DNA from 2 places in the Streptococcus sp. SM5 genome. Region 1 is predicted to be linked to the other one. Evidence: riboswitches for the same ligand, from Rfam matches in the RefSeq annotation. Region 1 holds a riboswitch; the other holds the start of a gene.

Region 1 (5,909 bases):
AAGACTCTAAGTATTCTGCCTTATAATGACTGGCTACTAGAAAGGCACTTTCTATACATTCTTTCAATGCTTTTGAATATTTCATGTGGTCTTATTTTCCTTTTCTATCTACCTCTTGTAGTAACTGCTTAAGCATATTAGCACGGATTATATTTGCTTCCTCACCTAAAATACGGTCTGTAGCCATAGCTACTAATAAATTCATCTCTTGGCTTGTCAACAAATTTTGCTCAAACAAGAGTCTTAAAACATCTTCAAAAACAACCTGGCTAACTTCTTCACCCACTGAATACAGTAAATCACGCAACATCTCATGATGGTTGGAGAATTCAATTCGCCCAATACGAATATAGCCTCCACCACCACGTTTGCTCTCAACCAAGTAACCCCTGCTTTCTGTAAAACGAGTTTTAATGACATAGTTAATTTGACTAGGCACTACTTGAAAGGTATCCGCTAATTGGCTTCGCTGTAATTCCACCATCCCCGACTGCTCCAGAATAGCCTTGATATAAGCTTCTATATGGTCTGATGTATTTTTAAATCTCATAGCACTCCACCTCTTTCTTTAAACCTTGACTATCTTTGACTATTATACCGAATTTTTCGATTTTTTTAAAGAAAAAAGAGAGCAAGTAAAGAATAAACTTCACCCACTCTCTATGTTTCTAATTATTTAAGCCTAATTCTGCTAATATCTGGCGTTTATAGGCAATTTTTTGAACTTCCTTATCTTCAGCTTCAGACCAATCAAGTTTGATTTCAGATACAATCTGCCCCGGCCTATTTTTTAGGATGTAGATGCGATCACTGAGATTGAGGGCCTCCTCTATACTATGAGTAATGATGAGCGTCGTCAACCCTAGCTGTTTGTGAATCTCCAGATACCAGGCATGAAGTTCCATCTTAGTCATCTCATCCAAAGCGCTAAAGGCCTCGTCTAGAAGAAAGAGCTTGTGCCCAAAAAGATAGGTACGGAGTAAAGCAACACGCTGACGCATCCCGCCACTGAGTTCATGAGGATACTTATCCCTTACAGCCATCAACTGAAAGGTAGCAAGGATTTCATCCGCACGAGCAATGGCTTCTGCCTTGTCCACTTTTTGAATCAAGAGGGGCAGGATGATATTACCAAGTACCGTCTTGTGTTCCAGGAGCAGGTCCTTTTGTAGCATATAGCTTACACGCCCCTTAGGATTTTCCTCACCGTCAAGAATGATACGTCCTGACTGGACTTCTAAAATCCCTGCAATCAGGTTAAAGAGAGTAGTCTTCCCAACACCACTGGGGCCTAGGATAGAGACCACTTCACCTGAAGTCACTTGTAAGTTGATGTCCTCTAAAATCTTTTCATTGCCGTAGGCATAGCTTACGTGTTCTAGTCTAATTTCTGTCATTATTTTACAAATTCGTTGGTAAATCCTTTATCAGTCAAGTCTTCCTTGAGGATACCATTTTCTTTATCCCATTTGTAGAAGGCATTCCAGCGATCAGCATCAAATTGTCCCCATTTTTCCTTGTCACTTGCATATTCTTTTGACAAGTATTTTTGAGATTCGATAACGAAATCACGTTTATCCTTAAGTTCAGGTGCATTCTTGATGAGGATATCTGCAGCTTCTTCTGGGTGTTCCATGGCATATTGGTAGCCTTTTTTAATAGCTTGGATGACTTTACGAGCTTCTTCCTTGTTGTCTTTTAGATAGTCGTTGTTTGCGATGATGACGGGTGAGTAGTAATCAAATTCCTTGACATAGTCTTTCAAGTACATGAAGTTAGCATCTACGCCCTGAGATTTGGCAAGAATACCATCCCAACCGTAGTAGATCCAAGCAGTATCAAAGACGCCATTGGCAATCGGTGTAATCGAGTTTGAGTCGTTGTTTGGTACTTTTTCGACCTTCTCAAAGTCTCCACCTTGCGATTCTACCAAGGTTTTCAACATAGCAAGCTCAGTTGGGTCATTCCAAGTTCCGTATTTCTTCCCAACCAAGTCTTTTGGACTATTGATATTGTCAGACTTACGAGAGATGATCCCTGATGTATTGTGCTCAACGATAGCGGCAACGGCAGTGATTCCTGCCCCTTTTTCCAATTTCTTAGCCATGTAGTCTTGGAAATAGATAGCAAATGGCGCCTTGCCATTGATTACCAAGTCAGATGAGCTTTCTTCTGGTGGCAATTTCAAGTCAACATCCACTCCAGCTTCTTTGAAATAACCTTTTTCCTTGGCAACATACAACCCTGTGTGGTTAGTGTTTGGTGTCCAGTCTAGGATAAAGTCAATCTTTTTGACTTCTGCTTCTTTGTTATCCTTAGAAGCTGTTCCTTGGCCACAAGCCACAAGCACAACAGCTAGAAGAGCTGTTACAAGCGTTAAAAACACTTTCCATGTTTTCTTCATTTTTTTATTTCCTCTTTTCTTTTTTCAAAACGCTCTTTAAGTGCGTTTCCATTTAATCACATATTTTTCACTGATATCGACTAGCTTCATACCTAGAAGGCTAATCAGCGATACCAAAATAATAATCGCGAACATGGTATCATACTGAAACAGTTTCTTGGACTGAATCATGTAGACACCTAGTCCTTCAAAGCCTCCCAACCACTCAGATACAACTGTTGTGATGAAGGCATAGGAGACACTGACCCTCAGACCTGCATAAAAGTAGGGCAGGCTGACAGGGATTTTAAAATGCCAAAGGATTTGCCAAGGATTTGCTCGCATCAGACTAAACAAGGTCAGCATATCCTTGTCACAATGCCTAAAACCATCTAAAATACTGACGATAATAGGGAAGGTAGTCGTCAAGATAATCAAAACAATCTTGGGCAAAATTCCATAACCTAACCATAAAACTAGAATAGGGGCTATAGCAATTGTCGGAATGGTCTGAACAACCACCATCATAGGGTAAATCAAGTCATTTAACCAGCCCAGACTATCCATAAGGACGGCCATGATACAGGCTATCAAGACACCCAACACCAAACCGAGTATAGCTACTCTCAAGGTTGCCCAGCTATGGTACCAGAGAAATTCTCTGTCACGAACAAAAGACTGAAGGATTTCAAGTGGTGTCGGCAATATAAACTTTGGTAAGAGTTTTAAGAAACCCGCTACCTGCCAAAGAAATAAGACACCCAAAAATCCTAGCAGACTAATATGCCGTCTCATTATATTTTTCAAGTTTCTCATCGATGCTTAAAATCTCTCCTACATTTATTTTCACATTGGCAAAAACATTGTCTGCCCCTTGACCTGCTACTTCTAACGCTTCTTTTAGAATGCGCATAAGTTGATCAAAGTCTCCCTCTAAAACTGTTTCAAAGGGTGTCACCACCATGGTCACTCCTTGAGTTTGCAGATAATCAATGACCTTATCAATTACCGCTATACGATCAATCCCCTGTGATAAGGGCAGGACTTGTAAAGCAATGCTTGCCTTCATTAAAACCTCCTTCTAATTTACAGTTTTCCTTTGTAAAAAAAGAAAAACCTCTTTCATATATGAAAAAGGTGCAAAATTAGGCCAAGTATTCGTTCCCTACGCTGGCATTACCCAGATCAGGTGCGGTCGAAGTTTAACACTTCCTCTCAGACTGTACACAGACTCCCATATATTATATGGATATATAATAGCTTAATAATGGCCTAATGTCAAGGTTTCTGCTCATATAAAAAGAGGCGTTCATTCGCCTCTTACACTAATATTATTTGCATTTCAGCCATTTTATTTACAGCATAGGCGCAAATAACTGTGTCACTTCTTTTATCAACATTTGATACCAAGTAGGATTTATGGTGTCAGAGAAGATTTCTTGAGATTGTTCAAAAATATTTTCAAAATCCTTGTGAATATCTGCTATTGAATCTGTTTTGTACAGTAATACTGCATTTTCATAGTCGTGAACCAAACTACGATAATCTAAGTTAATCGTACCTACAGCTGCAAACCGACCATCAACAATGATTTGTTTACTATGAACAAATCCAGGAGTATATTCGAAAATACGTACCCCAGCTGATAAAAGATCAGGATAAGCTCCTCGTGTTACAAGTTGAATGAGTTTTTTATCCGGTATATGGGGGGTAACTATTCTTACATCTACACCGCGCATAGCTGCATTTTTTATATCTTCCGTCAAATCATAATCAATGATTAGATAAGGAGTTGTGATATAGACGAAATCTGTTGCCTGATTGATAAGGTTTTGATAAACTATTTTCCCTACCTTAGATTTATAAATTGGCTTAGGTCCGCTTCCATAAGGAATGCATAAGCCAGAAGCCGAAACAGCTTGATTCTCTATACGATATTGGTCAAAATTACTAATATCTCCACCGTTAATATACCAGTTCATAAGAAATAATCTTGTAAAGGCTTGAACAGCCGGACCGTCTATCCTAATACCGGTATCTTTCCAATGACCAAAACGTTCAATATGATTGATGTACTCATCCGCTAGATTGATTCCCCCAGTATAGGCAATCTGCCCATCGATCACTAAAATTTTACGGTGATCACGGTTATTGTAAGCTACTGTCATACGAGGAATTACTTTATTAAACTTATGTGCCTCAATCCCTTTGGATCTCAAGTATAGTGTATAATCTCCTGGCAAAGTAACCATACAGCCAATATCATCGTAGAGCATCATAATTTCAACGCCCTGATCAGCCTTTTCTTCAAGAATCTCACGTATGCTGTCCCACATCACCCCTTCGTCAACTATGTAGTACTCAAGAAAAATAAACTTTTCTGCACTTCTTAAGTCCTCTAACATTTGCTGCCACATATCTTCGCCAGAAGAAAAAAACTTAGAAGCAGTTTGGTCATAGACCTCTGAATTACTATCCATGCTCAGCAAAGATTTTATAATACCATAAGCTGACTTATCCCGCTCCTGTAGATGCTGATGGAGGTCGTTACCATTATCTTCATGAAATGCGATAGTGTTTAACTCCTGAAGTTGTTTCAGTTCTTTTTTTGATAATCTTCTCTCACCAAACATGATATAAAGCAATGGACCAAATACCGGAACGAAAGCAACTAAAAGCCAAGTAACTTTGCTCTCTGGAGTCATAGTCCTATTAACAATAGACAGAATGGTCGCTACACTTATCAATACAACAAGAATAATCCACCAAACATGTGGAACAATCTGACTTAAGAATAGAAACAAACCAAAAATCAGAATTAATTCTATCAGTATGATTGTTATACTAAAACCATACTTTGACATTAATAATCGAAATTTTCTAAAACCCATAGCTTACACTCATTATATCTCATTTAAAATTTTTAAAAAGCTTATTAACTACTAGTATACCTTAGTTTTAGTCAAGATAGCAAGTTTTTTCTAGAAGTTAAGAAAATTAAATAAATAGAAAAAGTAAGTATAATGAAAAATTAAAAAAAAAGACCATCATTGGTCTACTTAATAAGTTATATCAATCGGGAAGACAGGATTCGAACCTGCGACACCTTGGTCCCAAACCAAGTACTCTACCAAGCTGAGCTACTTCCCGAAGTAAATAAAAAAATGCACCCTAGAGGAGTCGAACCTCTAACCGCCTGATTCGTAGTCAGGTACTCTATCCAGTTGAGCTAAGGGTGCTCATTTATGCCGAGGACCGGAATCGAACCGGTACGATCGTTACCAATCGCAGGATTTTAAGTCCTGTGCGTCTGCCAGTTCCGCCACCCCGGCCTCTCTAAGCGAACGACGGGATTCGAACCCGCGACCCCCACCTTGGCAAGGTGGTGTTCTACCACTGAACTACGTTCGCATTCATGACTCTGAATATTAAAAAAATGCCGGCTACATGACTTGAACACGCGACCCTCTGATTACAAATCAGATGCTCTACCAACTGAGCTAAGCCGGCCTATTTCTATTATGCG
Region 2 (5,909 bases), on a different contig from region 1:
GGAGCTTCTTCTCCTAGAACGCGATCCAAAGCTACTGATACTAGCAAATTCATCTCCTGCTTGGTCATCAATTCCTGCTCAACCAAAAGCTGCAGAATATCCTCATAAATTTCTTGACTAACTCGCTCACCAATTGAGTAAAGCAAATCGCGGAGCATTTCATGATGACTGGAAAACTCAATCCGTCCTATGCGAATGTAGCCTCCACCACCACGCTTACTTTCAACCAAGTATCCTCTACTTTCCGTAAAGCGTGTCTTGATCACGTAGTTAATCTGACTAGGAACAACCTGGAAGGTATCCGCCAACTGACTCCGTTGCAACTCCACGATACCAGATTGATCTAAAATCGCCTTGATGTAGGCCTCAATATGATCCGATGTATTTTTAAATCTCATTACAAACCCACCTCTCTCTTTAAACCTTGACTATCTTTGACTATTATACCGAAATTTTCTCATTTTTAAAAGAAAAAGGGCGCTGGTAAAGGATGATCTTCACCAACTCCCTATTTTTCTAATTATCTAAGCCTAATTCTGCCAAGATTCGACGTTTGTAGGCAATCTTTTGGACTTCCTTGTCCTCGTCCTCAGACCAATCTAGTTTAATTTCTGAAACGATCTGTCCAGGCCGATTTTTCAAGATATAAATACGGTCGCTAAGATTGAGGGCCTCCTCGATACTATGTGTGATAATCAAGGTCGTCAGCTGTAGCTGTTTGTGAATTTCTAGATACCAAGCGTGGAGTTCCATCTTTGTCATCTCATCCAAGGCGCTAAAGGCTTCGTCTAAGAGAAAGAGCTTGTGCCCGAAAAGGTAAGTTCGAAGCAAGGCTACACGCTGACGCATCCCGCCACTAAGTTCATGAGGATACTTGTCTCGTACAGCTGTCAACTGGAAGGTCGCAAGAATTTCATCCGCTCGGGCAATAGCTTCTGCCTTATCCACTTTTTGAATCAAGAGAGGCAGTATGATATTGCCCAGCACAGTCTTGTGCTCCAAGAGCAGGTCCTTCTGTAACATATAACTCACGCGCCCCTTAGGATTCTCCTCGCCATCAAGGACAATTCGCCCTGACTGGACTTCTAAAATCCCAGCGATTAGATTAAAGAGGGTGGTCTTTCCAACACCACTCGGCCCTAGGATAGAAACAACTTCTCCTGAAGTCACCTGCAGGTTGATGTCTTCTAAAATCCTATCTTGTCCATAGGCATAACTTACGTGTTCTAGTCTAATTTCTGTCATTATTTCACAAATTCGTTAGTGAAGCCTTTGTCTGTCAAGTCTTCTTTAAGGATACCATTTTCTTTATCCCATTTATAGAAGGCATTCCAGCGAGCTGCGTCAAATTGACCCCATTTTTCCTTGTCACTTGCGTATTCTTTTGATAAGTATTTTTGAGATTCGATGACAAAGTCACGTTTTTCTTGAAGTTCAGGTGCATTCTTGATGAGGATATCTGCCGCTTCCTCTGGATGTTCCATGGCATATTGGTAGCCTTTTTTAATAGCTTGGATGACTTTACGAGCTTCTTCTTTGTTGTCTTTCAAATAGTCGTTGTTTGCGATAATAACTGGTGAGTAGTAGTCAAATTCTTTAACGTAGTCTTTCAAGTACATGAAGTTAGCATCTACACCTTGAGATTTAGCAAGGATACCATCCCAACCGTAGTAAATCCAAGCAGTATCAAAGACGCCATTGGCAATTGGTGTGATTGAGTTTGAGTCGTTGTTTGGTACTTTTTCAACTTTCTCAAAGTCTCCACCTTGTGATTCTACCAAAGTTTTCAACATTGCAAGCTCAGTTGGGTCATTCCAAGTACCATATTTCTTACCAACCAAGTCCTTCGGACTGCTTACATTGTCAGATTTACGAGAGATGATTCCTGATGTATTGTGCTCTACGATAGCGGCAACGGCAGTAATTCCTGCACCTTTTTCTAACTTCTTAGCCATGTAGTCTTGGAAATACACTGCAAATGGTGCCTTGCCATTAATGACTAAGTCAGAAGAACTTTCTTCTGGTGGCAATTTCAAATCAACATCTACTCCAGCTTCTTTGAAATAACCTTTTTCCTTGGCAACATAAAGCCCTGTGTGGTTGGTATTTGGTGTCCAGTCTAGGATAAAGTCAATCTTCTTGAGTTCTGCCTCTTTGTTGTCCTTAGAAGCAGTTCCTTGACCACAAGCTACAAGCACAACAGCTACAAGAGCTGTCACAAGCGTTAAAAACACTTTCCATGTTTTCTTCATTTTGATTTCCTCTTTTCTTTTTTGAAACATCCTTATTCTACGAACGTTTCCATTTAATCACATATTTTTCGCTGACATCGACCAATTTCATACCAAGAAGGCTGATAATCGATACCAGAATGATAATAGCGAACATGGTATCATACTGAAACAGTTTCTTGGACTGAATCATATAAACACCTAGTCCTTCAAATCCTCCTAACCACTCAGATACCACTGTTGTGATAAATGCGTAGGAAACACTAACTCTCAGACCTGCATAAAAGTAGGGCAGGCTGACTGGAATTTTAAAATGCCACAGGATTTGCCAAGGCTTGGCCCGCATCAGACTAAACAAGGTCAGCATATCCTTGTCACAATGCCTAAAACCGTCCAAAATACTGACGATTATAGGAAAGGTTGTCGTCAGGATAATCAAAACAATCTTGGGCAAAATCCCATAACCTAGCCATAAGACCAGAATAGGAGCTATGGCAATGGTCGGAATGGTCTGAACAACCACCATCATAGGGTAAATCAGGTCATTGAGCCAAGTTAAACTGTCCATAAGCACAGCCATGAGACAGGCAATCAAGACTCCCAAAACCAGCCCCAGTAAAGCCACTCTCAAGGTCGCCCAGCTATGGTGCCAGAGAAATTCTCTATCCCGAACAAAGGCCTGGAAAATTTCAAGAGGTGTCGGCAGGATAAACTTGGGGAGAAGTTTAAGAAAACCTGCTAACTGCCAGATTGACAAGACTCCTAGAAAGCCCAATAGACTAATGTGTCGTCTCAGTATACTTTTCAAGTTTCTCATCAATACTTAAAATCTCTCCTACATTTATTTTGACATTGGCAAAGACATTATCTGCCTCACGCCCTGCCATTTCTAGCGATTCTTTAAGAATGCGCATGAGCTCATCAAACTCCCCTTCCAAGACCGTTTCAAATGGTGTCACTACCATGGTCACTTCTTGAGCTTGCAGATAAGCAATAACCTGATCGATAACAGTAATCCGATCAATCCCCTGTGATAGGGGTAAAACTTGCAAGGCAATGCTTGCTTTCATAACAACCTCCTCTTCTCGTTTTCCTCTTTATAAAAAGAAAAACCTTTACCATATATGGAAAAGGTCAAGATTAGACTAAGTATCGTTCCCTACGCTGGCATTACCCAGATCAGGTGCGGTCGAAGTTTAACACTTCCTCTCAGACTGTACACAGACTCCCATATATTATATGGACATATGATAGCGCAAAACAAAAAAAATGTCAAGGAAACTGCTTACAGAAAAACATGAAAAAGAGTTTGAAAACAAATGCTTCAAACTCTATATAGCTTTTTTATTTAGCCTCGTACCATGTTGCCCCTTCATTTTCATCTGCGATGAGGGGAACACTGAGTTGAATGGCTTCTTCCATAGTTTGTTTGACCAATTTTTTCATCTCTGCTAGTTCCGATTTAGGCACTTCAAGGACGATTTCATCGTGCACTTGCAGAAGCATCTTAGTCTGATAACCACCTGCAACCAAGGCTTTATCCAGCTGGATCATGGCAATCTTGAGAATATCTGCTGCCGAACCCTGGATAGGTGAGTTAATGGCAGTTCTCTCAGCAAAACCACGAATGTTAAAGTTACGCGAATTGATATCCGGCAACTCACGACGACGCTTGAAGAGGGTCTCTACATAGCCCTTATCACGCGCCTCACGCACCACTTCATCCATATAGTTTTTAATACCTGGGAAACGTTCAAAGTAGGTATCAATGTAGGCTTTGGCTTCCTTACGGCTAATGCCCAAATTATTCGACAAACCAAAGTCTGAAATACCGTAAACCACTCCAAAGTTGACAGCCTTGGCATTACGACGGTCGTTTGCAGTCACATCCTCAGGACGCTCAATACCAAAGACACGCATGGCTGTCGAAGTATGGATATCTGCCCCCTCTTGGAAAGCCTTAATCAAGTGCTCATCATTAGAAATATGCGCCAAAACGCGCAATTCAATCTGCGAGTAGTCCGAACTGAGTAGTACACTATCCTCCCACTCTGGCACAAAAGCCTTACGAATAAGACGGCCTTGTTCCAATCGTACAGGAATATTTTGCAAGTTTGGATCCACACTAGACAGACGCCCAGTCTGGGTCAAATCCTGCACATAGCGCGTGTGAATCTTGCCATCAGCCAAAATCCAGTCCTGCAAGCCAATTACATAAGTAGATTGAATCTTAGCAATCTGACGATAGTCTAGGATTTTCTTAACAATCGGAGCAATAGGAGCCAGGCGCTCCAGGACATCCACCGCTGTCGAGTAACCTGTCTTGGTTTTCTTAGTGTATTCTAGAGGAAGTCCCAATTTTTCAAAGAGAAGCACGCCCAACTGCTTAGGAGAATTGATATTAAATTCCTCACCAGCTAGTTCGTAAATCTCTTGTGTTAGTTTTTCAATGACAAGCTCATTTTCAGCCTGCATCTCAAGCAAGGTCTCTTTCTTGACCGTAATCCCAGCAATTTCCATCTTGGCAAGAACAAAGGCTAGAGGTTGCTCCATATCATAAAGAAGGTCTAACTGCCCATTTTCACTGAGCTTTTCAAGTAAAACAGGTTCTGTTTCAACCAATACAGCTACCTTGCGAGCCAAATGCTCCAAGAATTTTTCCCGTTCAGGAAGAGCCTTCTTGACACCCTTGCCATAGAAAGTCTCATCATCAACCAAGAAAGTCTGACCATACAGTCTAGCAATGGTTGAAATTTCATTGTCTTCTACAGTTGATAATAAGTATTTAGCCAAGCGGCTATCAAAGGAAGGAGCCTGCAAATCCACACCAAAACGACGCAAGAGAACCTTGGTTTTTTTAAAATCATAAATTTTCAAAGATGTTTTTTCTAAGAAATCCTTGAAAATAGGTTCCTGAAAAAGCTCAAGCTTGTCTGTAGCATAGAGCTTTTCCCCACAAGACCAGGCAAAACCAACCAAATCATCCGTATGGTAATTCTCACCAAAAAGCTCAAAATGGAAGATAGACTCTTCACTCAGCATGTCTTGACTGATTTGGTCAACAATAGTAAAGTCCAAACTCTCAGCCACATCAGCTGACGACACATTTAAAGCCTGCTTGAGCTGTTTGAAGCCCATCTCATCGTAGAATTTCCCAAGATTTTCCACATCTGGACCACTATAGACCAAGTCCTCCAAACCAATCTCAATCGGTGCCTTGGTATCAATGGTCGCCAGTGTTTTAGACAAAAAGGCCTGTTCCTTATCATTGATGAGATTTTCCTTCATCTTAGAAGCCTTCATCCCATCGATATTTTCATAAATACCTTCAAGCGAACCATGCTCCAGCAAGAGCTTGATACCCGTCTTTTCACCGATTTTGGTCACCCCAGGGATATTATCCGACTTATCTCCCATGAGCGCCTTGAGATCGATAAACTGAGTCGGTGTAATGCCCATCTTCTTCATAAGATATTCTGGCGTAAAGGCCTCAAACTCAGCCACACCTTTCTTGGAAATTTCAACCACTGTATGCTCATCCGTCAGCTGAATCAAATCCTTGTCCCCACTGACAATGGTAATATCAAAACCATCCTGCTCTGCTAGTTTATCCAGCGTCCCAATGATGTCATCCGCCTCATACTGAGCCAACTCATAGTGACGAATCCCCATATGATC

The links. A riboswitch is a leader RNA that binds a small molecule or an ion and turns the genes downstream of it on or off. The one in region 1 is predicted to bind thiamine pyrophosphate.
Region 2: it holds a riboswitch for thiamine pyrophosphate, as region 1 does, so the genes downstream of both, PAN07_RS05995 (thiamine-binding protein) here and PAN07_RS13200 (MTH1187 family thiamine-binding protein) in region 1, are expected to answer to the same signal.

Annotation. Positions count from the first base shown of each region.
Region 1 covers NZ_JAJNSC010000019.1:58,924-64,832, forward strand. Annotated here, with positions in the region: gene PAN07_RS13175 (ATP-dependent Clp protease ATP-binding subunit) at 1-85, opposite strand, end outside; gene PAN07_RS13180 (CtsR family transcriptional regulator) at 92-550, opposite strand; gene PAN07_RS13185 (ABC transporter ATP-binding protein) at 669-1,397, opposite strand; gene PAN07_RS13190 (ABC transporter substrate-binding protein) at 1,397-2,404, opposite strand; gene PAN07_RS13195 (ABC transporter permease) at 2,441-3,199, opposite strand; gene PAN07_RS13200 (MTH1187 family thiamine-binding protein) at 3,162-3,452, opposite strand; TPP riboswitch at 3,529-3,631, opposite strand; gene cls (cardiolipin synthase) at 3,739-5,274, opposite strand; tRNA gene PAN07_RS13210 (tRNA-Pro) at 5,460-5,533, opposite strand; tRNA gene PAN07_RS13215 (tRNA-Arg) at 5,549-5,622, opposite strand; tRNA gene PAN07_RS13220 (tRNA-Leu) at 5,630-5,715, opposite strand; tRNA gene PAN07_RS13225 (tRNA-Gly) at 5,723-5,794, opposite strand; tRNA gene PAN07_RS13230 (tRNA-Thr) at 5,821-5,893, opposite strand; tRNA gene PAN07_RS13235 (tRNA-Leu) at 5,906-5,909, opposite strand, start outside.
Region 2 covers NZ_JAJNSC010000006.1:36,882-42,790, reverse strand. Annotated here, with positions in the region: gene PAN07_RS06015 (CtsR family transcriptional regulator) at 1-398, opposite strand, end outside; gene PAN07_RS06010 (ABC transporter ATP-binding protein) at 517-1,245, opposite strand; gene PAN07_RS06005 (ABC transporter substrate-binding protein) at 1,245-2,252, opposite strand; gene PAN07_RS06000 (ABC transporter permease) at 2,290-3,048, opposite strand; gene PAN07_RS05995 (thiamine-binding protein) at 3,011-3,301, opposite strand; TPP riboswitch at 3,371-3,473, opposite strand; gene polA (DNA polymerase I) at 3,576-5,909, opposite strand, start outside.